DNA from 3 places in the Planomonospora alba genome. Region 3 is predicted to be linked to each of the others. Evidence: riboswitches for the same ligand, from Rfam matches in the RefSeq annotation. Region 3 holds a riboswitch; each other region holds the start of a gene.
What was found. A riboswitch is a leader RNA that binds a small molecule or an ion and turns the genes downstream of it on or off. The one in region 3 is predicted to bind cyclic di-AMP.
Positions count from the first base shown of each region.

Region 1: linked by a shared signal. The riboswitch ahead of ABD823_RS03085 (coiled-coil domain-containing protein) and the one ahead of ABD823_RS14745 (CHAP domain-containing protein) in region 3 are both predicted to bind cyclic di-AMP.
Region 2: linked by a shared signal. The riboswitch ahead of ABD823_RS22245 (C40 family peptidase) and the one ahead of ABD823_RS14745 (CHAP domain-containing protein) in region 3 are both predicted to bind cyclic di-AMP.

Region 1 covers NZ_BAAAUT010000004.1:16,453-25,757, forward strand. The annotation lists gene ABD823_RS03070 (HD domain-containing protein) at 1-97, shown strand, start outside; gene ABD823_RS03075 (DeoR/GlpR family DNA-binding transcription regulator) at 181-981, shown strand; gene galT (galactose-1-phosphate uridylyltransferase) at 978-2,057, shown strand; cyclic di-AMP (ydaO/yuaA leader) riboswitch at 2,130-2,264, shown strand; gene ABD823_RS03085 (coiled-coil domain-containing protein) at 2,319-3,266, shown strand; gene ABD823_RS03090 (DinB family protein) at 3,453-3,959, shown strand; gene ABD823_RS03095 (MarR family winged helix-turn-helix transcriptional regulator) at 3,946-4,521, opposite strand; gene ABD823_RS03100 (M50 family metallopeptidase) at 4,571-5,875, opposite strand; gene ABD823_RS03105 (PP2C family protein-serine/threonine phosphatase) at 6,054-7,169, opposite strand; gene ABD823_RS03110 (GNAT family N-acetyltransferase) at 7,287-8,516, shown strand; gene ABD823_RS03115 (hypothetical protein) at 8,681-8,842, shown strand; gene ABD823_RS03120 (ribose-5-phosphate isomerase) at 8,901-9,305, opposite strand, start outside.
Region 2 covers NZ_BAAAUT010000038.1:10,862-20,166, forward strand. The annotation lists gene ABD823_RS22215 (DEDD exonuclease domain-containing protein) at 1-456, opposite strand, end outside; gene ABD823_RS22220 (NYN domain-containing protein) at 574-1,896, shown strand; gene ABD823_RS22225 (C40 family peptidase) at 2,050-3,036, shown strand; gene ABD823_RS22230 (sensor histidine kinase) at 3,171-4,283, opposite strand; gene ABD823_RS22235 (response regulator transcription factor) at 4,280-4,984, opposite strand; gene ABD823_RS22240 (VanZ family protein) at 5,053-5,757, opposite strand; cyclic di-AMP (ydaO/yuaA leader) riboswitch at 6,256-6,415, shown strand; gene ABD823_RS22245 (C40 family peptidase) at 6,525-7,052, shown strand; gene ABD823_RS22250 (gluzincin family metallopeptidase) at 7,167-7,949, shown strand; gene ABD823_RS22255 (M48 family metallopeptidase) at 7,946-9,223, shown strand; gene ABD823_RS22260 (glycosyltransferase family 4 protein) at 9,220-9,305, shown strand, end outside.
Region 3 covers NZ_BAAAUT010000021.1:82,618-91,922, forward strand. The annotation lists gene ABD823_RS14725 (DUF6716 putative glycosyltransferase) at 1-421, opposite strand, end outside; gene ABD823_RS14730 (hypothetical protein) at 433-1,485, opposite strand; gene ABD823_RS14735 (oxidoreductase) at 1,585-2,493, shown strand; gene ABD823_RS14740 (TetR/AcrR family transcriptional regulator) at 2,509-3,084, shown strand; cyclic di-AMP (ydaO/yuaA leader) riboswitch at 3,261-3,396, shown strand; gene ABD823_RS14745 (CHAP domain-containing protein) at 3,419-4,192, shown strand; gene ABD823_RS14750 (ABC transporter substrate-binding protein) at 4,541-5,884, shown strand; gene ABD823_RS14755 (carbohydrate ABC transporter permease) at 5,967-6,947, shown strand; gene ABD823_RS14760 (carbohydrate ABC transporter permease) at 6,944-7,825, shown strand; gene ABD823_RS14765 (GH1 family beta-glucosidase) at 7,822-9,249, shown strand; gene ABD823_RS14770 (LacI family DNA-binding transcriptional regulator) at 9,281-9,305, shown strand, end outside.

The sequences.
Region 1 (9,305 bases), on a different contig from region 3:
CTCGCTGCTGGATCTCCCGATGATCTTCCGTACCGTCGGCGCCGGGTGGGAGGAGGCCGCGCGGGCGAACATCCGGGCGGAACTCGACCGGTTGTGAGCGGTTATCCCGCACAAACGAACATCTACCCCGAGAACTTCTGTGGTAATTTGGGGAAAGATGTTTGATTAAGGAGTGGGTCAATGCTCGCCCAGCAGCGGCAGCAGGCGATTCTGGAACGGGTGCGCAGCAGCGGCGGCGTGCGGGTGGCCGACCTCGTCCGCGAGCTCGGCGTCTCCGACATGACGATCCGCCGGGACCTGGAGGTCCTCGCCGAGCGCGGGCTGCTGGAGAAGGTCCACGGCGGCGCCACCGCCACCGGGCCCGGCCGGGCCGAGGAGCCCGGGTTCGCCGCCAAGTCGGCGCGCCAGCAGCCGGAGAAGGAGGCCATCGCCCGGCACGCGGCCCGGCTCGTCCGGCCCGGCACCGCCATCGCGCTGTCGGCGGGGACCACGACCTGGACCCTGGCCGGGTTCGTCGTCGACGTGCCCGAGCTGACCGTCATCACCAACTCCATCCGCATCGCCGACGTCTTCCACCGCTCGCCCCGCGCGGACCGCACGGTCGTGCTGACCGGCGGCGTGCGCACCCCGTCCGACGCGCTGGTCGGCCCGGTCGCCGTCGCCGCGATCCGCGGGCTGCACGTGGACACCCTCTTCCTCGGCGTGCACGGGATGAGCGTCCGCGCCGGGTTCACCACGCCCAACCTCCTGGAGGCCGAGACCGACCGCGCGCTGGTCGCCTCCGCGCACCGCCTGGTCGTGCCCGCCGACCACACCAAGTGGGGCACGGTGGGCATCAGCACCATCGCCCACCTGGCGGAGGCCCACGTCGTCATCAGCGATCCCGGCTTGCCTCCGGAGGCCAGGGAGGAGCTCTCCGCCGAGGTGGGCGAGCTGGTCATCGCCGAGCCGGAGCAGGAAAGGCAGGGCGCGGACCGATGAAGCGCACACTCACGCAGCTGGCCGACGGCCGGGAGCTGTTCTACTACGACCGGCAGGACGGCGCGGACCGCGGCGCCGTCGACGAGCGCGAGCTGCCGCCCCGCCCTCAGGCGTCCGAGCTGCGCTACGACCCGCTGACCGAGGAGTGGATCGCGATCGCCGGGCACCGGCAGGGCCGGACCTTCATGCCTCCGGCCGACGAGTGCCCGCTCTGCCCGTCGGCCCCCGGCCGCCGCAGCGAGATCCCCGCCTCCTCCTACGAGGTCGTCGTCTTCGAGAACCGCTTCCCGTCGTTCTCCACCCGGCTCGGCGAGCACGGGCCGGCGGGCGGGCTGAGCGAGGTCCGCCCGGCCGCCGGCCGCTGCGAGGTGGTCTGCTTCACCTCCGACCACGGCTCGTCCTTCTCCCGGCTCTCCCCCGAGCAGGTCGAGCTGGTCATGGAGGCCTGGATCGACCGGACCACGGAGCTGTCGGCGATCCCGGGGGTGGAGCAGGTGTTCTGCTTCGAGAACCGGGGGGCGGAGATCGGCATCACGCTGACCCATCCGCACGGCCAGATCTACGCCTACCCCTACGTGACCCCCCGCACGAAGCTGACCCTCGCCGCCGCCGGGCGCCACCACGCCCGGACCGGGCGCAACCTGTTCGCCGACGTGCTGGCCGCGGAACGGGAGGCGGGCGTGCGGGTGGTCGCGGCCAACGAGCACTGGACGGCGTTCGTCCCGGCCGCGGCCCGCTGGCCGTACGAGGTGCACGTCTACCCCCACCGGCGGGTGCCGGACCTGGCCGGGCTCGATGCGGCCGAGCGGGCGGCGTTCGGGCCGCTCTACACCGAGGTGCTCCGCCGGCTGGACGGGCTGTTCGGCGTGCCGATGCCGTACGTCGCCGCCTGGCACCAGGCACCGGTCCGCACCGGTCGGGAGCTGGCGTACGCGCACCTGGAGCTGTTCAGCATCCGCCGGAGCGCGGACAAGCTCAAGTATCTCGCCGGCTCGGAGTCGGCCATGGGGGCCTTCGTCAACGACGTCCTGCCCGAGGAGGCGGCCCGCCGCCTGCGCGAGGTCATCACAGAGTGATCACCGCTTGGTCTCGGCTTGAATTCGCATGACCATCGCATTACCACTACTATCCTTCAAACATCAGCTTCAACAGCGGATATGCCTAATTCCGGGCGCCTCGCCCGGGAGCCGGGGAACCACCGCACCCGGGGTGAACCACCTTCCGTGGCGGGCAGCTCCAGCCCGAACCCGTCAGCTAACCCGGCCGGCTGAAGGAGAGGAGAGTGCGTGGCGGCCCCGTCCCCCACGTCGCCTGCGTTCCCTGCGTTCCGCCGCCGTATGGCCACGACCGTCTGCCTGCTCTCCGCGCTCGGGTTCACCGTCGCGGTCCCCGGTGCGGGCGCCGCGGAGCCCAAGCCGACCGAGAAGCAGCTCCTGAAGGAGCTGGACCAGCTCGGCGGGAAGGTCGACAAGCTCATCGAGGCCTACGCCGCCAAGCGCGAGTCCGTGCGGAAGGCGGAGAAGGCCGAAGGCGTCGCCAAGGAGAACCTGCGCAAGGCGCAGAAGACCTACGACGAGGCCCGCCACGAGATCGACTCGATCGTCCAGCTCCGCTACCAGAGCAGCTCCGGCGGCCTGCCCGCGGTGCTGTTCTTCGACAAAGGCGGCATGAGCGCCGCCGCCATGATGGAGCATCTCGTCTCCCAGCAGGCCGCCTATCTGGAGGGCTTCGCCGCCAGCCGGGACCGCCGCAAGCAGGCCTCGGACCGGGCGGCCGAGCTGACCGAGCAGCGCCGCAAGGAGGCCGAGGAGGTCGAGAGGCAGCGCAAGGAGGCCGAGAAGCTGATCCGCGACATCAAGCGGAAGCTCGACCAGCTCGTGCCCCTGGGCTCCGGCCGCCGCGCCGACGGCAGCTGGGTGCCCCAGCTGCCCACCGGCGCCGACAACATCACCGCCCGCACCCGGAACATGCGCGAGGCCATCAAGCGGCGCTTCGACCTGACCCACACGGTCGGCTGCTACCGGAGCGAGAACGACGGCGGCGAGCACCCCCTCGGCCGCGCCTGCGACTTCATGATGAGCACCGGCGGCGCCATGCCCACCCCCGCCAACCTCGCACTCGGCGACGAGATCGCCGCCTGGGCCATCAAGCACCGCAGGAAGCTCGGCGTCAAGTACGTCATCTGGCGCCAGCGCATCAACAACGGCACGGGGTGGCGCTTCATGGCCGACCGCGGCGGCAACACCGCCAACCACTACGACCACGTGCACATCTCCATGCACTGACGGCGCCGCCATCTCACCGGCCCGGCCTCCACAGCAGGCCCTTCAGCCGGGACGCCGTGACCGCGGGCATTCCGAGGTCGCCGTGGACCCGCGGCGGACAGGGAGACGGCCGTTCGGCCCGCAGGGCGCCTCACCAGGGATAAAACCGGATGACACCGGCTGACCGGGCGGGCAGGATGTGGCCCCATGACTGACAACCGGGTCGACCCCCCCTTCGTCGCCGACGAGACGCCCATGCTGCACGCCTGGCTGGACTGGCACCGCGAGACCCTCGCCGTCAAGTGCGCGGGCCTGTCCGAGGAGCAGTTGCGCCTGCGCTCCGCCGAGCCGTCGACGCTCTCGCTGCTGGGCCTGGTCCGGCACCTGGCCGAGGTGGAGCGCTTCTGGTTCCGCAACATCCTCTGCGGCGAGGACGCGCCCCCGCTCTTCTACGACGAGGACAACCGCGACGGCGACTTCGACGACGTCGCCACCGCCTCGGCGCAGGAGGCGTTCACCCGCTGGCGGGCCGAGATCGAGCACGCCCGCCGGGTCTGCGCCGGCCTGCCGCTCGACACCCTCGGCAAGTCCCCGCGCAAGGGCGAGCAGGTCTCACTCCGCTGGATCCTCGTCCACATGATCGAGGAGTACGCGCGGCACAACGGGCACGCCGACCTCATCCGCGAACGGATCGACGGCGTCACGGGCGAGTAGGCACCGCGGCCTCCCCGGAGCCCCCTGCGGGTCCGGCGTCCCCGGCGCCCCCGGAGGTGCCCAGCAGCGCCTCACTGATCGACCGGTCGAGGGCGGCGTAGTCGGCGGGCCGTGCCGCGGCGGCCTCGGCGAAGCGGGTGAGCAGCCGCGCGAAGGCCTCCCGGTCCGCCGGATCCCAGTCGGCCATCAGCGCGTCGAGATAGGCCCGCCGGTAGCGGACCACCGCCTCCAGGACCCGGCGCCCCGGCTCGCTCAGCGTCAACCGGGCCCGCCGGGCGTCGACCTCGGACTCCTCCCGGGTCACCAGCCCCGCGCCGATCGCGTCGTTGACCAGTCGGCTCGCCGTCGAGGGGTCCACGTCGAGCTGCTCGGCGACGGCCCCCACGGTCACCTCGGGGAGCTCCACGCCCAGCTTGTGCACGGCGTGCACGACCATCACGTTGGACATCGGGACCGGCCGCTGCGGGTCGGCCGTCCTGCGCGCGCGCAGCGGCCGCGCCCAGATCCGGCGCAGCCGGAACAGCGCCACGTCGACCACCGTGCCGAGCGTCCCGTTCTCCACCCGGCCCACTTTATCGGCGGCACCGGCGTGCACGCCGTACCGGAAGGGGTCAGCCGGCCAGCCGGATGGGGTTGACCAGGTCGGCGTACATCAGCAGACCCGCCACGGCGATCATCACGAAGGCCAGCGCGTAGGTCAGCGGGAGCACCTTGGCGATGTCCACGTGCGCCGGCTCGGGCCTGCGGGTGATCCGGGCGAAGCCGCGCTTGATGCCCTCCCACAGGCCGCCGGCGATGTGACCGCCGTCCAGCGGGAGCAGCGGGATCAGGTTGAACATGCCGATCGCCAGGTTGAAGCTGGCCAGCAGGCTGACGAAGACGGCCGCCTTGTTCTCGAGCGGGATGTCGGAGGCCGCGATCTCACCGCCGATGCGGCTGACGCCGACGACGCCGATGGGGCCGTCCTTGTCGCGCTCCTCGCCGGAGAAGGCCGCGTTCCAGACGCCGACCATCTTCTCCGGGAAGCGGATCAGCGCGGCGGCGGTCCGGGCGGTGAAGTCGCCCATGTGCTCGACCACGGCGCCGAGGCTCTGCTGCTCGACGACCTGCTTCGAGGTGACGCCCAGGTAGCCGACCCGCTCGATCTTGCCGGGCTCGTCGAGGGACTCGCGGTCCTGGGCGATGAGCGTGGCCGTGAGGGTCATCGGCCGCCCGTCCCGGGTGATGCCGATCTCCACGGGCCCGGCGCCGCTGCCGCGGATGGCGCGGGTCGCCTCCTCCCAGGTCTCGGTGGCCCTGCCGCCCACCGAGACGATGACGTCGCCGGGGCGCAGTCCCGCCGCGGCGGCGGGGCTGGCCGGGTCGGCGTCGGTGCACCGGGGGTTCTGCGCGTAGGCCTCGGCCGTCTTCACGCACTCCGGGACCGAGGAGACCTCCGTGGTGGAGACCGTGATGCCGAAGCCCATGAGCACGACGGCGAAGAGGATGAAGGCCAGCACGAAGTTCATCGCGGGGCCGCCGGCCATCACGATGACCTTCTTCCACCAGGGCTTGCGGTAGAAGACGCGGTCCTCGTCGCCGGGGCGGACCTCCTCCAGCGCGGCCTCGCGGGCGCTCTCGATCAAGCCCTGCCAGGGGCCGCTGGAGATCGAGCGCACCGTGCCGGGCGCGTCCCCGGCGCGGGGCGGCAGCATGCCGATCATCCGGATGTAGCCGCCGAACGGGATCCACTTGATGCCGTACTCGGTCTCGCCCCGGCGGCGCGACCACAGCGTGGGCCCGAAACCGACCATGTACTGCGTGACCTTGACGCCGAACAGCTTCGCCGGCACGAGATGGCCGATCTCGTGCAGCGCGATCGAGGCCATCAGCCCCACGAGGAAGAGGATGATCCCGATCACGAAAGGCCAGTCCACAGGCTCCCCCTGGTCGCGGATTTATCGGCAATGCCCCATAAGAGACTAGCCGAAGCCCTCGCGTGCGGGCCTCGTTCCGCGCGGGCCCGTACGGCCTCGCCGCGGCGCCCGCCCGCGGGCCCCGGTCGCGGGCCTCCCGGCACGGAAGCCGGTCACGGGACCGGGACCGGGCGGCGGGTCACGGCCGCCAGACGAGGACCAGCGCGCAGTCGTCGTTGTGCCCCGACGACATGGAGGTGACCAGGGTCCGCGCGCCCGCCGCGAACCCCGAGGGCAGCAGCCGCTCCGCCTCGCCCAGCAGGCGGTCGAGGCCCGCGTCGATGTCCCGTCCCGGCTGCTCGATCAGCCCGTCGGTGTAGAGCATCAGCGCGTCACCCCTGCGCAGCACCCCCCGGTCGGGCTCGCAGTGCAGGTCCGGCACGATGCCCAGGACCACGCCCTTGGCCGAGGAGACGCGCCAGGTGCCCGTGCCCGCCTCGAACTTGACCACCGGCGGGTGGCCGGCCGAGGTGATCTCGTACGCGCCCGTGACGAGGTCGAAGCGGACGTGCACGGCGGTGACGAAGCCCTCGGCCTCCCGCTGGCGATGCAGGTAGGCGTTGCAGGCGGGCAGGAAGTCGCTCACCGAGCCGAGCAGGCCGCCGAAGGCCCCCGAGAGCATCAGCGCGCGGGTGCCCGCGTCGACGCCCTTGCCCGACACGTCGACCAGGGCGATCTGCAGCGTGTCGCCGTCGCGGGCGGAGACCAGGAAGTCGCCGCCGAAGGAGGAGCCCCCGGCCTGCTTGAGCACCACCTTGGAGCCCCAGTCCTTGGGCAGCGGCGGCAGCTCGCTCTGCTTCTTGAGCCGGTCGCGCAGCTCCAGCAGCATCACGTCGCCGCGCAGCCCCTGCACGCCGAGCTTGCCCCGGGTGCGGGCCATGAGCGCGGCCAGCACGGCGGCGAAGCCGAAGGCGGCCAGCAGCCCCGGGCCGATGTGCTCGGTCCCGGCGGCGAACCCGACGTAGGCCAGGGCGAGCGCGACCGCGCACAGCAGCTTGGCGAGGCTGCGCAGCCGCAGCTGCAGGCCCCCGACGAGGATCACCGGGATCAGCAGCGCGGGCGAGAACCACTCGACGGAGACGCGGGCGGCCAGGCCGCCGAGCACCAGCGACAGCGCGGCCAGCGTGACGAGCAGGTTGCGGTCGCGGGCCAGCGGCCCCCGGCGCAGGAACCGCACCACGCGCACCAGGAGGGGGATCCGCACCAGGAACGCGCGGAGCCCCGCGGGGATCAGCGGCGCCGGGCGGGAAGTCATGATGCGCTCGACTGTAGCGGCCCACCTCGCTTTTGGGCAGCCCACTTGACCATTGCCTTGATCGTCTGGCGGGCATATCCGGTGGCCCCGTCCGGCCGCCCTGCCTACCGTGGGGGAATGAGTCTCACCCTGCGCCCGATGACCGAGGCCGACTGGACGGACTGGATCGCCGTCGACGAGGAGGCGTTCGGCAACGCCTTCCCGCCCCACCGGGTGGAGCTGTTCCGGAACAACACCGAGTTCGAGCGCTCGCTGGGCGCCTTCGACGGTGACACGCTCGTGGGCGTCACCGGGGTGTGCAGCTTCACCATGACGGTGCCCGGCGGACCGATCCCGGTCGGCGGCGTCACCGCGGTCGGCGTGCTCCCCTCGCACCGCCGCCGGGGCGTGCTGACCGCGCTGATGACCCGCCAGCTCGCCGACCTGCACGAGCGGGGGGAGGCGGTCGCCGCCCTCTACGCCTCCGAGGCCGCCATCTACGGCCGCTTCGGGTACGGCAGGGCCGCCGACGCCCTGTCCTTCGACATCCCCACCCGCGGCACCTCCCTGGCCGCGCACGCCCCGTCCGACCCCGCGCTGCGGCTGCGGATCGTCCGGCCGGCCGAGGCCCGGGGGATCTTCGAGAAGGTCTTCGAGGCCGCGCTCGGCGAGCGCCCCGGCCGCTACGCCCGCACCCCCGCCCGCTGGGACTCGGTCCTGTCCGACCACGAGGCCGACCAGGGCGGCGCGGGCCCGCTCCGGGCGGTCGTGGCCGAGGACGACGGCGGCCCGCGCGGGTACGCGCTCTTCCGGATCAAGGCGAGCTTCACCGGGCACGACGAGCCCGACGGCGAGCTGCGGCTGAAGGAGGTCTTCGGCCTGGACCCGGCCGCCTACGCGCTGCTCTGGCGGCACCTGCTCGAGCGCGACCTGGTCTCCCGCGTCACGGCCTGGTACCGCCCGGTCGACGACCCGCTGATCCACCTGCTGGCCGAGCCGCGCCGGCTCCGCGCGGGCTGGTTCGACGACCTGTGGGTCCGGCTGGTGGACGTCGAGCGGGCCCTGCCGGCACGCCGCTACGCGGCCCCGGTGGACGTGGTGGTCGAGGTCGCCGACACCGTCTGCCCGTGGAACGCCCGCCGCTGGCGGCTGTCGGCTGACACCTCCGGTGCCCGGTGCGCGCCCACCGGCGACCCCGCCGACCTGGCGCTGCCGGTGAGCGCGCTGGGCGCGGCCTATCTGGGCGGACGGCCGCTGACTGCGCTGCAGGCGGCGGGCGTGGTGCGCGAGGTCCGGGCGGGGGCCGTGCGGGAGCTGTCCACCGCGCTGTCGTGGGAGCCCGCGCCCTGCGCGGGCCTGGTCTTCTGAGCGGCGCCGCCCGCCCGCGCCTCTGAGCGGTTCCGTCCGCGGGCCGCTTCCCGGAATCCGGGCGGCGCCGTCCGCGGGCCGCTTCCCTGGCGGCGCCTGCCGGCAGGCGCCGTCCTCGGGGCCGGGCCCGCCCGCGGCGGGCCCGGGCCGTCTAGGCTGGCGGCATGGCACTGCAGAGCTTGCAGATCACCGCGGTCACCGCGATGCGGGCCCGGGACGTCTCCCGGCCCTCGAAGGAGCAGCAGGAGGCCGCCGACCGGCGGCCCCTGCGCGACGAGACCCCGCGCCGGGAGCCCGCCCGCAGGGGCGGCCGGGACGGCCGGTAGGCCGCGTGCGGGGCGGCCGGCAGGCCGCGTGGGACGCGCCGCCCCGCACGGGCGGGTGTCACGGCAGCGGCGGGAGCTCGCCGGTCGTCTCGTAGGCGCCGAGCTGCGCGATGCGGCGGCTGTGCCGCTCGGCCCCCGAGTAGGGGGTCGACAGGAACAGCTCGACGAACCTGGTCGACTCCTCCGTGCTGTGCATCCGCCCGCCGATGCTGATCACGTTCGCGTCGTTGTGCTCGCGGGCCAGCTTGGCGGTGTCCTCGCTCCAGGCCAGGGCCGCGCGCACGCCGCGCACCTTGTTCGCCGCGATCTGCTCGCCGTTGCCGGAGCCGCCGATGACGACCCCCAGGCTGCCGGGGTCGTTCGCGACGCCCTCGGCCGCGCGCAGGACGAACGGCGGGTAGTCGTCCTCGGCGTCGTAGACGAACGGACCGCAGTCCGTGACCTCGTGTCCGTGCTCCTTCAG
Region 2 (9,305 bases), on a different contig from region 3:
GTTGGGCGCCTCGTCGCGGGTCAGCAGCCTGCGGGCGAGGGCGACGGTGTCGAGGACGGGATGGGCGGGCGGCGGGTATCCGTGCGCGGCGCAGGCGGCCTTGACGAACCCCACGTCGAAGCCGGCGTTGTGCGCCACCAGGGTGGCGCCCTCGGCGAACGCCAGGAAGGCCGGGAGCACGGACTCGATCCGGGGGGCCTGCGCGACCATGGCGTCGGTGATGCCGGTCAGCACCGAGATGAACGGCGGGATCGGCGTGCCGGGGTTCACCAGGGTGGTGAACTCGCCCAGCACCTGCCCGCCCCGGACCTTGACCGCACCGATCTCGGTGATCGCGTGCTCGCCCGCCGAGACGCCCGTGGTCTCCAGGTCGAAGACCACGAACGTGATCTGGCTGAGCGGGGTGCCCAGCTCGTCCAGCGTCCCCTGCACGGCATGTTCCACGGTCACGACCATAGGAGCCCCTACCGACATTCGGCTCGCGCCCCCGGCCCCGGCGGTCCGGGCCGCGGTGTCACGCCGTGTCGCGAGGGCCGTACTCTTGACGGATAGACCAATCCGACAGGGGCCGTGATGAGTTCAGCCGGAGAGGGCCTGTCTCGTCCGCTGCCCGAGCAGGTCCGCTTACACGTCGTGGAGATGGCGGCGCAGGTCCTCGGCGCCATGCCCGCGGCCGATGTGCCGCCGCCGCTGCGCACCATCGCCAAGTTCGAGCCGCGCAAGCGGGCCCGGCTGGGCGGCACGCAGATCGCCGCGCAGCTGGAGGCGGACAAGGAGTTCCGCGAGGCCGTCGCCGAGGTGCTGTCCACCGGCATGCCCGAGCTGGCCGCCGCCCTGGCCGAGGGGACCGTGCCGCCGGCGGCCGAGCCGGTGCTGGTGGCGGCCGCCGCCTATCTGACCCGGCCGCCCGGGTGGGTGGACATGGTGGAGGCGGCCCGCACCGACCTGGAGCGGTCGGCGGCCGTCGCGGAGGGCTCCGCCCAGGAGCAGGCGCTCACCCGGCTGCGCGAGCAGCTGGCCGCGCAGAAGGCCGCGGCCAAGGAGGAGACCGACCGGCTGCGTGAGCAGCTCAAGGCCGCCCGGGCGGAGGTCTCCGACCTCCGGCACAAGCTGCACTCCGCGCGCGAGCGGGCCAGGGCCGCCGAGACGCGCGCGGCCGAGATGGAGCAGGCCGCGCTCCAGGCCCAGAGCGCCGCGGCGGCGGCGGGCAGCGCCGGGGAGAGCGAGCTGCGCCGGCTGCGGGAGCGGCTGGCCGACTCCGAGCGCCAGCTGGAGGCCGCCCGCCGGGCCGCCCGGGAGGGCCGCAGCGTGGAGGACACCCGGGTCCGCGTGCTGCTGGACGCGCTCGCCGACGCGGCGGCCGGGCTCCGCCGGGAGCTGGCCCTGCCGTCGAACATCAACCGGCCGGCGGACTCCGTCGCCTCGGTCTCCCCCGGCAGGCCCGGGGTGCGGGCGGTGCCGGCCCGGGCGCTCGCCGACGACGACCCCGCCCTGCTCGACCAGCTGCTGGCGCTGCCGCAGATCCACCTGATCGTGGACGGCTACAACGTCACCAAGGCCGGGTACGGCACGCTCACCCTCGCCGACCAGCGCAACCGCCTGCTCACCGGGCTCGGCGCGCTGTACGCGCAGACCCGTACCGAGCTGACCTGCGTCTTCGACGGCGCGGAGCTGGACGGCCCGGTCCCGGTCTCGGCGCCGCGCGGGGTCCGGGTGCTGTTCAGCGCGCCCGGCCAGATCGCCGACGACCTGATCCGCCAGCTGGTCCGCGCCGAACCCGCGGGCCGCGCCCTCGCGGTGGTCTCCTCCGACCGGGAGGTGGCCGAGTCCGTCCGGCGGATGGGCGCGCGCCCGGTTCCCGCCGCGCTGCTGCTGAAGCGCCTCGGGCGGGCCTGAGCGGCCCCGGCGCGTCCGGACGGCCCGGGGACGCCGGCTCCGGGTCTCGGAAGGGCTGCGAACCAGACGAAAAGGTGAGCCGTACCTTACCGATTCTGTACTATTCGCCCCAGGTCTTTACGGCGGGAGGGCGTAGTAGTGGCCTGGGCGGGCATGCCGAGAATCCATGGGCGGGCACCTGTCGCGGCAGGGCTGGCGCTCGCGGCGCTCCTGCTGCCGGTGCTGCCGGGCGGCGACGCGCTCGCCGAGCCGAAGCCGACGATCGCCGAGGCCAGGAAGAAGCTGAAGAAGCTCAACGAGCAGGCCGACCTGATCGTCGAGAAGTACAACCAGGCGGGCGAGAAGTGGAAGAAGGCCCGCAAGCGCTACCAGACGCTCAACGACGACCTGAAGCGGCAGAGCCGGAAGGTCGCCGGGCTGCGCGAGGAGCTCGTCACGATGGCCGTCAGCAACTACCAGCTGGGCGCCGCGACGGGCTGGGAGGGCCTGATCGCCCGGTCCGACCCGGGCGCCCTGCTGAGCGGCATGGCCAGGATGGACCAGATGTCGGCGCTGAGGGCCCAGTCCCTGAGGGCCTTCGACGAGGCCACCGAGAGCCTGCGGGCCGACCGGGACAAGGCCAAGAAGGCCCTGGCGGAGGCCGACGCCTCGCGTGACGAGCTGGCGGAGCAGAAGGCCAAGGCCGACAGGATGGTCAAGGAGCAGATCAAGCTCCTGCGCGAGCTCGGCGCCTACCGCACGGGTGACCCGAACAGCCCCGGCATCCAGTACACCGGGCCGGCCTCGGGCAACGCCCGCAAGGTCCTGGAGTTCGCCTTCGCCCAGGTCGGCAAGCCGTACCGGTACGGCGGCACGGGCCCCGGCGCCTGGGACTGCTCCGGGCTGACCCAGGGGGCCTGGCGGGCCGCGGGGGTCAGCCTGCCCCGGACGACCTGGGAGCAGTGGAGCTGGGGCGCGAGCCGGAGGGTCTCCCTGGACGCCCTCCAGCCGGGCGACCTGATCTTCAGCGAGGGGCTGGGGCACGTGAGCATCTACGTCGGCAACGGCCAGATCGTCCACGCCCCGCAGACCGGCGACGTCGTCAAGGTCGTCACGCTCTCGTCCTACGGCCGCCGCCTGGTGGGCGCCGTCCGCCCCTGAGGCCCGCGCGGCGCTCCGGGCCGCCCCGGCGCCCGGCTCCGGCGTCCGGCCGATCGCCGGGGAGCGGCTCCGGCCCCGCGCGGCGCGCCGCTCGGGAGGACGCCTGCGGCGTGCGGGAGGCCGCACCGTGACGCCTACGGCGTGCGGGGAAGCCGCACCGTGACGAGGAGACCGCCGCCGGGGCGGGCGACGAGGCCGAGGGTCCCGTCGTGGGCGCGGACGACGCTGTGCACGATGGCCAGGCCGAGTCCGACGCCGGCGTGCCCGTCGGTGCGCACGCGCTCCGTTCCGCGCTGGAAGGGCTCGGTGAGGGCCGGTACCCGTTCCGGTGGGAGCCGGCGGCCCGTGTTCCCGACCCGGAGCACGCTCGCGTCGCCGTGCTCCTCGGTGTGGACCGTCACGGTGCCGCCGACGGGGAGGTTGTGGACGATGGCGTTCTGGACCAGGTTCGTCACCATCCGCAGCAGGAGCTCGGCGGAGCCGCTGGTCCGGGCCGCCCCGCCGGTGACGTCCAGCGTGATCCGGCGCTGTTCGGCGAGGGGGAGCAGCGTCTCGGCGGCCTCTTCGGCGAGGAGGGACAGGTCGACGTCCTGGCGGGTGAAGTCCGCGCGGTCGCCGCGGCTGAGCAGCAGGAGGGCGTCGGTGAGGTCGATCGCCCGCTGGTTGACGGCGTGCAGGCGCTCGATGAGTTCGTCCCGGTCCCGCGCGGGGTCCTTGCGGGCGACGTCGAGGAGCGTCCGCGAGATCGCCAGCGGGGTGCGCAGTTCGTGGGAGGCGTTCGCGGCGAACCTCTGCTGCTCGGCGACGTGGGACTCGAGCCGTTCGAGCATCGCGTCGAACGCGTCGGAGAGCTCACGGAACTCGTCCTGGCGGCCTTTCATGCGGATCCGGTGGGACAGCGACCCGTCGGCGGTCATCCGGGCCGCATCCGTGATCTGCGTGAGGGGCGCGAGCATCCGACCGGCGAGGATCCATCCGCCCAGCAGGCCGAACGCCAGCAGGAAGGCCAGGGCCTGGGCCGCGCGGGGGGCGAAGGCGCGCTGCAGGTCGGTGCGGTTGGGCGCGAACCTCGGGAGCGGCGCGCCGGGCCGGCCGCCCTCCAGCCCGGTCATGAGCGCGCCGTCGGGCACGTAACGCAGCAGGAACACCCATACCACGGCCAGCAGGAGAGCTCCGGCGAGCAGGAGGAATCCGGCGTAGCTGAGGGTGAGCCTCAGCCGGGCGCTGGGTCCCGGACGCCTTTTCACGGGGTGCCGCCGGGGCGGGCGGGGCCGGCGCCTGCGCCGGCCCCGGTGTCGATCCGGTAGCCGACGCCGGGGACCGTGGCGATGAGCCATGGCTCGCCGAGCCGTTTGCGCAGTGCGGAGACGGTGATGCGGACGGCGTTGGTGAAGGGGTCGGCGTTGGCGTCCCAGGCCCGCTCCAGCAGCTCTTCGGCGCTGACGACGCCGCCCTCGGCGGCGACGAGGACCTCGAGCACGGCGAACTGCTTGCGGGTGAGCGCGACGTAGCGCCCGTCCCGGAAGACCTCCCGGCGGAAGGGGTCGACCCGCAGACCCGCGATCTCCCTGACCGGGGGCCGGGCGTGCGCGCGTCTGCGGTCGAGCGCCCTCAGCCGCAGGACGAGCTCCCGCAGGTCGAACGGTTTGGTGAGGTAGTCGTCGGCGCCGAGCCCGAACCCGGAGGCCTTGTCGTCGATCCGGTCGGCGGCGGTGAGCATGAGGATCGGGATGCCGCTGCCGGAGGCGACGATGCGCCGGGCGACCTCGTCCCCTGAGGGGCCGGGGATGTCGCGGTCGAGGACCGCGAGGTCGTAGGAGTTGACGCTGAGCAGTTCCAGGGCGGAGTCGCCGTCGCCGGCGATGTCGGCGGCGATCGCCTCCAGCCGCAGACCGTCACGGACGGCTTCGGCCAGGTAGGGCTCGTCCTCCACGATCAGTACGCGCATGCCCGGAGCTTAGGCGGCACGATGTATCGCCGGGGTATGCGAGGGCGCGGGCACCTCGGGGACGCGGCTCAGTCCGCCGGTGCCGGCGCGGGGCGGGGCCGGGCCGGCGGAGCCTCCGTCGCGGTGCGCCACCAGCGGCGCGACGCCAGTGCGGCGAGCACGGCGCCGGCGGCGTTGAGCAGCACGTCGTCCACCGAGGACACCCGGTCCAGCCGCAGGGCGTACTGCGCGGTCTCGACCAGGACCGAGCAGCCCGCCCCGAGCGCCAGGACCCGCGGCGCGGACGCCAGCGCCGCGAACCGCACCGGAGCGAAGAACCCCAGCGCCGCGAAGACCAGCAGGTTGCCGCCGACGCCGAGCGGCCCCATCGTGACCAGGTCCCGCAGCGGGATCAGGCTCACCCGGCCGGGGGCGGTTCCGGCTCCCGGACCCGGCATCATGGTCATCCAGACGAACGGCGCCGTCCCGTGGACCATGCCCACCTCGGCCAGCGACGTCCGCCACGCCGACGCGGCGCCCGCGGCACGCCGGCGGCGCGCCAGAGCCCACGCCACCAGGGCGGCCGGCGGCAGCGCGACCAGCGTCATGAGCAGCACGCCGTTGAACGTGTCGAAGCAGCCGTGCCACCGGCCGGCGAAGCACGCCGGGGCGGACATCAGCAGCGGCCGCCGCACGGTGAACACCACGCCCGCCAGGCCGAGGACCGCCAGGCCGGCGAGCCCGGTCCTGCGGACGCGGCGGGGCGGTGACGACAGGGATGCACTCCGGTTCATGTCCCCATCGGAGCCGCAGGGCCGTTGCGGTGGCGTATGCGATTTCGGATACGCCCGCGATACCTCACCCGCCTTTCCGTGAAGTTTATATCTCTTTGTCGGTTTTTTGTCGGCGATCTCCGAGGGCTGCCGGTCCGGCGGGACCGGTCCGTCCCGTGCCCTGGCGTCGGGCGAACCGGTCCCGCCGGGCGGCGGCTCCCCGGGATTCCGTGAAGATCATCACCACTGTGACTGGAGTTACAGAAGTGACAACGTTCGGACAGCGAACCTCCAAATGTGACGAGCGTCATATCGGGGTGGTGGACTCCCCGTTATCCAGCGGTTATGAAAAGAGGGAAGAGCCTCCCCGATCTTCGAACGGGGTAGTGCCTTTGCCGAAGTTTGGGGATCGGGGTACCTTCTGGCGTCGCGGCGAGCAAGCCATGCCGTCGCAATGCAGCGGCCCCCGGAGGCCGCCCTCCAGATGAATATCCAGTCGGCCACGCGAGGTCTGAAAACCGCTGTGGCCTGCCGAATCCATGCAGCCAGGAGGCATGGAACCGGGGAACCAACAGGCATTCGAAGAATGCCAGGGGTGAATCGGCATCGTGTTATGCCGTAGGGCGTCTTCCCCGCCCGAATCCGTCAGCTAACCCGGTAGGCGTCAGTGGAAGTCCCAAGGAGAAATCCTGTCTACCACCCTGCAGAACCCTAGTTCGTCGCGCCTTTTTCGCCTTTCCGTCGGCGGTTTCGCGCTCACCCTGACCGCCTCGGCCGGCGCGGTCGCCATGGACGCCGCGCCGGCGCTGGCGGCGCCGGGCGGCGCGACCGCGGCGGGGACCGGCGCCCTCACGGCCGCCCCGGTGACCGCCGGGGCCGCCGGACCGGCGGTCGCCCGGATGAGCGCTCAGGTGAGCAAGGCGAGGGCGAAGGCGAGCAAGGCCGTACGGCAGAAGGCGAGGGCGGCCAAGGCCGTCTCGGTGGCCAAGCAGCAGGTCGGCGACCCCTACCGGTGGGGCGCCACCGGCCCCGGCGCGTTCGACTGCTCGGGGCTCGCGCAGTACTCGTGGCGCAAGGCGGGCGTGAAGCTCCCCCGGATCACGCACAGCCAGTACCGTGCCGTCAAGAAGAAGGTCTCGTGGGCGGGCCTGCGCCCCGGCGACCTGCTCTTCTTCTACGGCAAGGGCCATGTCGGCATCTACGTCGGCAAGGGAAGGATGGTCCACGCGCCGAGCAGCGGCAAGACCGTCCGGATCGTCAGGCTGAAGGGCTACTACCGCACCTCCTTCGCCGGAGCGGTCCGGCCCGGCGCCTGAGCGCGCACCCGCCCTCCGGCGGGACCGGCACCCCGGCGGGGCCCGGTGGGAACGGCCCCGGCCGTCGTCCGCACGACGGCCGGGGCCGCTCCCTGTCGCGTACCATCGACGCATATGTCCGTCCCCCAGGGGCGCCGCGCCGTGCTCGCCGGGATGCTGGCGCTGATCGGCGCCGGTCCGGCCGCCGCGGCCGCGCCGATCCCGGCCGCCCCGTGGCCCGGCGCCGTCGTGCTCCGCGGGCGGGACTCCGTCGTCGTCGCGCACCGCGCCGCGGCCGGCCTGCTGGAGGACCTCGCGGCCCGCGCCGAGCGGGCCCGCCGGCGGATCGCCGGGATCTGGGGGCCGGTGCGCCCGGTGGTGCTGCTCCCCGAGACCGACGCCGAGGCCGCGGTGCTCGCGGGCGCCTCCGGGCCCGGGGCCACCGCCGGCATGGCCGCGCTGGCCACCGCCGACCGGGTGGTGGTCCTGCCGAGCGGCTACGCCCGGCTCAGCGAGGTCGGCAGGGACGTGGTCATCACCCACGAACTCGTCCACGTGGCCACCGGCGCGACCCGGGGCGGCCGGGTGCCGACCTGGCTGTCGGAGGGGTTCGCCGACTACGTCGGCTACGCCGGCACGGGGCTGGACACGCGCACGGTCGCCGCGGAGCTGGCCGCGGAGGTGCGCGCGGGCGTGCTGCCGGAGGGCCTGCCCGGTCCCGCCGACTTCGCCCCCGGCGCCCCGCGGCTCGCGCAGGCCTACGAGGAGGCCTGGCTCGCCTGCCGCTACGTCGCCGAGCGTTTCGGCGAGAGGGCTCTCGTGAGGCTCTACGGTGGTGATGCCGAGACAGTGCTCGGCCTCACCGCGGCGGAGCTCACCGCGGGCTGGCGCGACTACCTCCGGAGGGTGCTGGCATGACGTCGAGCGGGACGCGCGCGTCCGGCGGGCGGCGGGCGGCGGGCTGGGCGCTGGCGGTGCTCGGCGCCGCCACGCTGGCCGTCACCGCGCTCACCACGCCGTGGCGGGCGCTGCCGGACGGCGCCCCGCCCGTCGCCGCGGACCCGGCGCGCGACTTCACCGCCGGGCAGATCGCCCGTTCGGCGGCGTTCGACGCCGCGGTCAGCCCGCCCGCCTACGTGTCGCTCGGCCTGACCCTCCTGGCGGCCGGGGTGCTGGTGGCGACCCCGCTGGGCGCGCGGGCGGTGGGGCGGCTGCGCGGACCGTGGTGGGTGCGGGTGCTCCTCGGCGTGCTGGTGATCTCGGCGGTGGTGGAGCTGCTGCGCTGGCCGCTCGGCATGTGGCAGGAGGTCCACCTGCGGGACTACGGGCTGTCGGTGCAGACCTGGCCGTCCTGGTCGGCCGACCGGCTCAAGAGCATCGCGGTGCGGACCGGGCTGACGGCGGTCATGGTGCTCGCCGTGGTCGCGCTGGCGCGGCGCTTCGCCCGCTGGTGGATCCCCGCCGCGCTCGGCGCCTTCACGCTGACCGTGGCGGTCTCCTTCGTCTACCCGGTGGTGGTGGAGCCGCTCTTCGACGACTTCACGCCGATGCAGGCGGGACGGCTCCGCGACGACCTGCTGGCCATGGCCGAGCGCGACGGGGTGCCGGTCGGGGAGGTGCTCGTCGCCGACGCCTCCCGCCGGACCACCGCGGTCAACGCGTACGTCTCGGGATTCGGCGCGACCCGCAGGATCGTGGTCTACGACACGCTGCTGCGGGCCCCGGCCGACGAGGTCGAGCTGGTCGTGGCGCACGAGCTGGGGCACGCCAGGAACGGCGACGTGCTGTACGGCACGCTCGTCGGCGCCCTGGGCGCGGCCTGCGGGGCGTGCCTGCTGTACCTCGTCACCTCCTCGCGCGCGCTGCGCCGGCGCGCCGGCGTGCCCTCGGTCGCCGACCCGGCGGCGACGGCCCTGCTCATGGGGCTGCTGAGCCTGGCCACCGTGCTGTCCGGCCCCGCGCAGAACCTCGTCAGCCGGCAGATCGAGGCCCGCGCCGACGCCCACGCGCTCGACCTGACGCGCGACCCGGTGACGTTCGCTGCCATGCAGCGGCGCCTGGCGCTGTCCAACATCTCCGACCTCTCGCCGGACGCCGTGGAGCACCTGCTGTACGCCTCCCATCCCGCCATCCCCGAACGCATCGCCATGGCGCGTTCCTGGGCCGCGCTGAACGGCCTGCCGGAGCCGTGAAGCGCACGCTGATCGTCACCAACGACTTCCCGCCCCGCCAGGGCGGCATCCAGTCGTTCGTGCACGGGCTGGCCACGCGCCT
Region 3 (9,305 bases):
CGAGCCTGCGGCCGACCTCGGAGAACTCCTCGACCTCCCGCCCGCTGTGCAGCACGAACAGGTCGCACCCGCTGCGGAACAGCCACGCCTTCTCGGTGGCGGGCACCGAGATCCCGGGCAGCCCGGAGACGAACACCGGCCGCGGGGACAGTCCGGCCAGCACCTCGGCGGTCAGGATGTCCACCACGGGGCCGGTGCAGGCGACCAGCACGGCGTCCGGCCGGAACCGCTCGGCGGTACGGCGCAGCGCGCGGGCGGAGAGCACCGGCGGCTCGGCCGCCGAGCCGGACACGGCCGCGCGGATCTGGGCGGGTGACGGCGTGATGGGGGTGCGGATCACCGTCAGCTCCGCCGTGCAGCCCGGGGGCAGGCCCCCGAGCAGGCAGGCGGCCCACTTCAGGTAGGAATCCGAGTCGGCCACGGCCAGGACTTTCAACCGGTGACTCCAGTGTCGTGATGGGCGAACATCGAAAGGTGGGAGCGGAGCGAGGGGGCCGCCCGGGCGGTCCACCACTCGTCGGGGACGTCGACCGTCTCCACGGGCACGCCCCGCGCGGCGAGCAGGACCCGCAGGGAGGTGACCGCGGTGGAGGGCAGGCTGATCACCCGCTGCTCCGCGGCCAGCCCGCGCAGGGTCATCTCGGCGGGGCCGCCGCCCTCGTAGACGGTGATGCCGGGCTGCCGCCTGACCCGGGCCAGGTCGTCGGGGTCCTCCCGCCGGTGCGGGAAGTAGGCGATCGGCCCGGCCGAGCCCAGGCCGGCCAGCCACGACAGATAGTGCTCGCGGTCGATCAGGCCGTTGCGGACCAGCGAGGTGCCCAGCACGACGGTGCGCTCGGCCGGGCGGGGCCCGCGTAGCGGCTGGGCGCGCAGCCAGGCGAAGTCGTGGCCGACCAGCTCCGCGCCGGTGCGCCGTACGGCGGCCGCCAGCTCCGCTGGGACGGGCATCGCGGTGAAGACCGACAGCCCGCCGGACCGGGCGGCGGCCCGCAGCCGCAGGGAGGCGGCCGCGCCCAGGGCGGTGCGCAGCGCGGAGCGGAGCGGCCGGCCCGTGGCGCGGGCCCGCAGCAGCGGTGCGCCCGGCCGCCCGGTGAGCAGTTCCAGGAGTCTGATCGTGGCCAGCCCGTCGTCGACGACCACGACGCGGCGGGGGAAGGCGGTCAGCCAGGCGAGCTGGACCTTGCCGGAGAAGGCGTCGCCCATCACCCACACCGGGTCCCGGCCCGGCCGCGGCATGTCGGGCTCCGGCTCGGCCAGTTCCAGGCCGTCCGGCAGGCCGAGCCGGCGCAGCTCGCGGAGGGTCACGGCGAGCGGGCGCAGCCCGGCCCGGGGGACCACCCGGGTGCGGGGACCCAGCAGGCCCGCGTGGTGGGCCTCCACCGCGCAGAGCATCTGCAGCGGGGACTCCACCCAGGCGACGGCCGAACACTGATCCCGCGCGTGGTCTCGACCGTGCTGCTCCACGCCGGGCGATGACCCGTTCACGACGGGCCCAACGTAACGCGGCGGTCTTACGGCACCGGGAACCCGAGGTGAACAGCCGACCACGCTCCCTTGCGCCCGTCCGGCGGCGGCCGTACGGTGGTGTACGAAACCGTTTCGTACACCTGGAGGACGACGATGTGGACCCCGGAGCGGCTGCCCGACCTGACCGGCTCCACCGCCGTGGTGACCGGGGCCGGCGGCGGCATCGGTGTGCCGACCGCGCTGGAGCTGGCCCGGCACGGTGCCCGCGTCATCATGGCGGTGCGCGACCCCGCCCGGGCGCGGCCCGCCCTGGAGGCGGTCGCGGCCGCGGCTCCGGGGGCGCGGGCCGAGCTCAGGCGGCTGGACCTGGCCGACCTGTCCTCGGTGCGCGCCTTCGCCGCCGCCGTCGACGAGCCGGTCGACCTGCTGATCAACAACGCCGGGGTCGGCATGATCCCCCGGCGGACCACCGCCGACGGCTTCGAGATGCAGTTCGGCACCAACCACCTGGGGCACTTCGCGCTGACCGGCCTGCTGCTGCCCCGCCTGCTGGCCCGGCCCGGCGCGCGGGTCGTCACCGTCTCCAGCGACGCGCACGCCTTCGGCAGGATCGACTTCGGCGACCTCGGCCTGGAGCGCCGCTACGGCAGGTTCTCCGCCTACGGCCGCTCCAAGCTGGCCAACCTGCTGTTCGCCCTGGAGCTCCAGCGCCGGGCCGGCGCGCGGCTGCTCAGCGTGGCCGTGCACCCGGGCGCGACGGCGACCGGCATCGCGGGCAGGGGCCCGCTCGTCCGCGCGGCCATGGCGGCGGCGCGGCTCGTCCTGCAACCGCCGGAACGCGGCGCGATCCCCTCCCTGTACGCCGCGTCCTCCCCCGGCGTGCGGCCGGGCGCGTTCGTCGGCCCGGGGCCGAAGGAACTGCGGCCCCGGCCCGGCGCGCTGGACGAGGCGGTGGCCCGGCGGCTCTGGGAGACCTCCGCGGAGCTCACCGGCGTACGATTCGAGATGCTCGAACGGCAGCCATGACCGACCGGAGGCATCGTGCGTCTCGACCCAGCCCGGGAGCGCGCCATTCTCGACGCGACGCGCGAGTTGCTCTCCGAGGTCGGGTTCGACCGGATGTCGATCGACCAGATCGCCAGGCGGGCCAGCGCCAGCAAGGCCACGATCTACCGCCGCTGGCCCGGTAAGGAGGCGCTGGTGGTCGACCTGGTCTGCAACCACCTGGAGAACGAGACGGCGCCGCCGCCCGACACCGGCTCCCTCCGCGGCGACCTCGTCGAGGCGGTCACCGCGTTCTGCGAGGCGCTGGAGCGCAGGCACGGCGTCATCCTCGGGCTGTTCCCCGCGCTGCTGGGCAACCCCTCCCTGGCCGCGGCCCTGCGCGAGCACGCTCCCCGGCCCGACCTCACCGGCAGCGCCCCGCTGCTCGCCCGCGCCAGGAAGCGCGGCGAGGCCGCCGGCGGCGACCCGTCCCGGCTCCGCGTCCTCATCGAGTCCCTGGTCTGGCACCGGCTGCTGATCGGCGGCCGGCCGCTGGACCGGGCGTTCGCCGAGGACGCCGTCGACACGGTGCTGCTCCCCCTCCTGCGCTCCTGGTCCGGCACGCCGGCGTGACCCCCGGGTGAACCGGGCTCCCCGGAGCCGCGCCTCCGCCCGGCCCCGACCACGCCCCGCCTCCGGCCCCCGTCTTGACCGGCCCTGACCATGCCCCGCCTCCGGCCCCCGTCTTGACCGCTCCTTTACCGGAACATCGCCGCCTGCCGACTCAGGTGTGCGCGCCCGCGCCCGATAGGTCATGGACGCCGAATCCGCGCTCCCGCGGAACCGGGGACCCACCTCCCTCGGGGTGAGCCGGCGCCCGTGCGCCGGAGGGCACTTCCTGGCCCTAACCCGTCAGCTAACCCGGTAGGCGGCATGGAAGAAGCCGAGCAAGGAGACCGACCCCCGCATGGGCAAGCACCGCCGCACGACCCCCGCGAAGAAACGACAGCTCTCCCCCGCGATCCTCCCCACCTCCCCCGCCGCGAAGCGCCGCCTGACCCACGTCCTCCTCGGAGCGTCGGTCACCCTCGCCGGCGGCGCCGTCGTGAGCCCTCCGGCCCACGCCGCGGCACCCCGCCAGACCGCGGCCCCCGCCCCCCTCGCCGGGACCACCGGGACCGCTGCGCACCCGCGGACCTCCGCGCCCGCCCGGACCCCGCTGCAGGTCATCGCCGACGGCCTGCCGGAGGTCTCGGCCGCCGAGGCGCTCTCCATCGCCGAGAGCCAGATCGGCGTGGAGGAGAACGCCGCCGGCGGCGGCACCAGGTTCCACACCTGGTACATGGACAGCCGGCGCGCCGAGGAGACCGTCGAGCGCGACGGCGGCAGCGTCCGCGGCTACGCCAACGCCCCCTGGTGCGCCATGTTCGTCTCCTGGGTCGGCGAGCAGGCCGGCATCCGGCCCGTCTTCGGCTGGGACGCCTACACCGTCACCTACGCCCAGTGGTTCGAGGCCAACGGCCACTGGGGCTCCGAGGCCACCCCCGGCGCGGTCGTCTTCTTCGACTGGAAGCGCGGCGACAGCCTGTACGGGATCGACCACGTCGGCCTGGTCGAGAAGGACAACCGCGACGGCACGATCACCACCATCGAGGGCAACACCGGCAACGGCGAGGTCGAGCGGCGCGTGCGGCCCAAGGCCGAGGTCGTCGGCTACGGCTACCCGGTCTACCGGGGCTGATCGCCGCCTCTTCCCTCCGTCCTCCGCGCAGGGGTACGGCCCGCCGGGCCGTACCCCTGCGTCTTCTCCGGCGCCGAGCCACCCTGCTGAGCGCTCACGTGATGGGAGCGCTCCCAACAACCCCTATGAGAAGTTTATACCGATAAACCGCTAAATATCCCAGGTTTGAAGGCCAGATGTAACGGTTGAGTTTCGGCATATTGACGTTCCGGTTGCCTGTCGGCCACGCTTCGTGGGAGCGCTCCCAAAGCATGTTGCAGAGCAATCCCGTCGCAGGCCGCGTTTGTCGGGGACCGGCCGCGGCGGCACCTCCCACCGATTCGGGCGACCACCTGAGAGGGGTCCGGAATGTTGAACACCAAGCGGCAGGGCAAGCTGGCCGCCGTCGCCGTCACGGCGGTCACCGCCCTGGCGATCACCTCCTGCGGTTCGGGCGGCGACGAGCCCGCCGCCAACAGCAGCGGCGGCGCGTCGGCCGCGGCCGAGCCGGTCACCATCACCGTGCACACCTTCGGTGGCGGCGAGAACTTCGGTTACGACAAGGCCGTCGAGAAGTGGAACGCCGAGCACCCGAACATCCAGATCAAGTACCAGAACCTGACCGACCGCTTCGAGGACGTCTACCTGCCCCAGCTGCTGCAGAAGCTGCAGGCCGGCAGCGGCGCCGGTGACGTCGTCGGCATCGACGAGGGCGCGATGGGCCTGATGGCCCAGCGCCCGCAGTTCTTCGCCGACCTCGGCGAGTACGGGCTGGAGAGCCGCAAGGCCGACTTCCCCGCCGCCAAGTGGGAGAACGGCATCAACAAGGACGGCAAGCTCTTCGCCCTCGGCACCGACATCGGCGGCATGGCGATGTGCTACCGCAAGGACCTGTTCGAGAAGGCCGGCCTGCCCACCGACCGCGAGGAGGTCGGCAAGCTCTGGCCCGACTGGAACGCCTTCATGGAGACCGGCAAGAAGTTCCAGGAGAAGGTCAAGGACAGCAAGTTCCTCGACGGCCCGAACACGCTCTACAACGTCGTCCTGAACCAGGAGGCGCCGAAGCACGGCAACATCGCCTACTTCGACAAGAGCAACCAGCTCGTCATCGAGAGCAACCCGGCCGTCAAGACCGCCTTCGACACCGTCAAGTCCTTCAGCGAGGCGGGCCTGACCGCCAAGCTGGCCTCCTTCACCCCCGAGTGGAACGCGGCCACCAAGAAGGGCGGCTTCGCCGTCATGGGATGCCCCGCCTGGATGGTCGGCGTGATCGAGGGCAACGCCGGTGAGGAGAACAAGGGCAACTGGGACGTGGCCGCGGTGCCCGGCGGCGTCGGCAACTGGGGCGGCTCCTACCTGGCCGTCACCAAGCAGAGCAAGCACCCCAAGGAGGCCGCCGAGGTCGTGAACTACCTCACCGGCAAGGAGGGGCACATCGCGGCCTTCGAGGAGGCCAACGCCTTCCCGAGCTCCCTGCCCGCCCAGCAGGACCCGGCGGTGGCCGACAAGAAGAACCCGTACTTCAACGACGCCCCGGTCGGCAAGATCTTCGGTGAGTCCACCGCGGGCCTGCAGCCGGTCTTCCTCGGTGAGAAGCACGCCCAGGTGAAGACCTCGGTCGAGAAGGTCCTGGAGGGCATGGACAAGGGCTCCATCCCCTACGGCGAGGCCTGGACCAAGTTCGTCGAGGCCGGTGTCAAGGCGGCGGGCTGATCCCCGTCCCGACCCGTACGGGCCCGGCGGCGGCCACCCCGCCGCCGGGCCCGTCGCCTGCCCACCGCTGAAAGGCTGACCGATGACCCTGAACATCGACACCCCCGCCCCGGCGCGGAAAACCGGCCCCAGCCGGTCCTCCGGGCGCCGGGGCGCGGGGCGGGGCGGCAGCGGGCTCGCCAGGTTCGACCTCCGAGCGACCCCCTACTTCCTCGTCTCCCCCTACTTCCTGCTCTTCGCGCTCTTCGGCCTCTTCCCGCTCGTCTACACCGCGTGGGTGTCCCTGCACGACTGGGAGCTCGCCGGTGACAAGACCTTCCTCGGCATCGACAACTACGTCGAGCTGATCGCCGACGAGACCTTCTGGAACGCGGTGCTCAACACCGTCGGGATCTTCGTCATCTCGACGATCCCCCAGCTCGTCCTGGCGCTGCTGCTGGCCAACGCCCTCAACAAGCGCATCCGGGGCCGGCTGTTCTTCCGGCTCGGCGTGCTGCTGCCGATGGTGACCTCGGTCGTCGCGGTCGCCGTGGTCTTCACCCAGCTCTACGGGCGCGACTACGGCATGGTCAACTGGTTCCTCGGCCTCTTCGGCGCCGAGCCCATCGAGTGGCAGAACCAGAGCTGGAGCGCGTGGCTGGCCATCTCCACCATGATCGACTGGCGGTGGACCGGCTACAACGCCATCATCCTGCTGGCCGCCATGCAGACGATCCCCAAGGACCTGTACGAGGCCGCCTCCCTCGACGGCGCCTCGGCCACGCGGCAGTTCTGGCAGATCACCGTGCCGATGCTCCGCCCGACGCTCATCTTCGTGGTGTTCGTCTCCACCATCGGCGGCCTGACCCTGTTCGCCGAGCCGGTGATGTTCGAGGGGAGCCCGCTGATGACCGGCGGCGCCACCGGCCAGTACCAGACCGTGGCCATGTTCATCGTCAAGGAGGCCTTCCGCGACTTCGACATGGGCTACGCCTCGGCGGCCGCCTGGATGCTGTTCGCGCTGATCCTCGTCGGCATCCTGATCAACTACTCCTTCACCCGCCGGATCGGGGGCAAAAAGTGACGGCGATCCAGGCCAGGAGGCGCCCGCGGGGCCCCGCCTCCGCGGCGAACCGCATCTGGGACGCGGGCCCGCTGACGAAGGTGGTCCTCGCCTTCGCGCTCGTGCTCTCGGCGTTCCCGATCTACTACATGTTCATCATGGCCACGCGGACCAACGACGAGGTCCTCGAGACGCCCCCGCCGCTGCTGCCCGGCGGCAACCTCGGCGAGAACGTCCAGCGGCTGCTGGAGAACGAGAACGCCTACTTCGGCACCGGTCTGATCAACTCGATCATCATCTCGACCACGGTGACGGTCTCCGTGGTGCTCATCTCCACCCTGGCCGGCTTCGCCTTCGCCAAGCTGAAGTTCAAGGGCGGCAAGCTCCTGCTGGGCTCGATCCTGCTGACCATGATGGTCCCGCTCCAGCAGATGGGCATCGTCCCGCTCTACGAGATGATGGTGACGCTCGGCTGGACCGGCCAGATCCAGGCGGTGATCCTGCCCTTCCTGGTCAACGGGTTCGGGGTCTTCATGATGACCCAGTACACCTCGCAGGCGGTGCCGGACGAGCTCATCGAGGCGGCCCGGGTCGACGGGGCCTCCACCATGCGCATCTACGCCAACGTGGTGCTGCCCGCCGTACGGCCCGGCATGGCGGTGCTGGCCCTGCTCACCTTCATGCAGAACTGGAACGAGTTCCTGTGGCCGTCGATCGTGCTGAACCCCGAGAACCCGGTGGTGCAGACCTCGATCTCGATGCTCAACCAGGCCCGCGGCACCGACTACGTCATGCTCTTCACCGGCACGGCGGTCTCGGTCCTCCCGCTCGTCATCGTGTTCATCGCATTCGGCCGGCAGATCGTCGGCGGTCTCATGGAAGGTGCGGTCAAGGCGTGACAACGCAAGAAGCAGCACAGACGCAGACCCCGGATCTGGTGTTCCCGACGGACTTCGTCTGGGGCGCGGCCACCTCCGCCTACCAGATCGAGGGCGCCGTCGCCGAGGACGGGCGCGGCGTGTCCATCTGGGACACCTTCGTCCGGCAGCCCGGCCGGGTGGTCAACGGCGAGAACGCCGACGTGGCCATCGACCACTACCACCGCTACCGCGAGGACGTGGAGACGATGGCCGCCCTCGGCCTGGGCGCCTACCGGTTCTCCGTCTCCTGGCCCCGGATCCAGCCCGACGGCACCGGCCCGGTCAACACCAGGGGCCTGGACTTCTACAAGCGGCTGGTCGACGAGCTGCTCTCCCGGGGCATCGACCCGTGGGTGACGCTCTACCACTGGGACCTGCCCCAGGCGCTGGAGGACGCCGGCGGCTGGCCGTCGCGTGAGACGGCCGAGCGCTTCGCCGACTACGCGGCCCTCATGCACGAGGCCCTGGGCGACCGGGTCCGCCACTGGAGCACCGTCAACGAGCCGTGGTGCGCGGCCTTCCTCGGCTACGCCTCCGGCGAGCACGCCCCGGGCCGGCGCGAGCCCGCCCAGGCGATGTACGCCGCCCACCACCTGCTGCTCGCGCACGGCCTGGCCGTGCAGGCCATGCGCGCCCAGCGCTCCGACACCCGGATCGGCGGCTGCGTCAACCTCTACGCGATCTCGCCGCAGACCGGGTCGGAGGCCGACCTGGACGCCGCCCGGCGCATCGACGGCCTGCAGAACCGGTTCTTCCTGGACGCCCTGCTCAAGGGGTCCTACCCGGCCGACGTGCTGGAAGACCTCGGCGAGATGGCGGGCTTCGCCCGGGACGGCGACCTGGCCGTGATCGCGCAGCCGCTGGACATGCTGCTGATCAACTACTACAGCCGCTTCACCGTCTCGGGTAGGCCCGGCGGCGCGGCGTCCGCGGCGGCGGCCCCCACCGACTCCGGCTCCCCCTGGGTCGGCAGCGAGCACGTCTCCTTCGTCCAGGGCGGCCGGCCGGTCACGGCCATGGGCTGGGAGATCGACGACTCCGGGCTCTACGAGATCCTGACGCGGCTGCACCGGGAGTACCCGGCGGTCCCGCTGGTCATCTCCGAGAACGGCGCGGCCTTCGACGACGTCATGACCGACGACGGCGCCGTGCGCGACCACGAGCGGCGCGACTACATCGCCGCCCACCTGCGCACCTGCCACGCCGCGATCGAGGCCGGCGTCCCGCTCACGGGCTACTTCGCCTGGTCGCTGATGGACAACTTCGAGTGGGCGTGGGGGTACGGCAAGCGCTTCGGCCTGGTCCACGTCGATTACGAGACCCAGGCGAGAGTTCCCAAGGAGAGCGCTCTTTGGTATGCCGAAACCATCAGGCGCGGAGGCCTGAGCGGTCCGGCAGAATAAGGGCGGCACATCATCCATGGGGGCGAAGCACATGAACGGCGATCGTCGTCCGACTC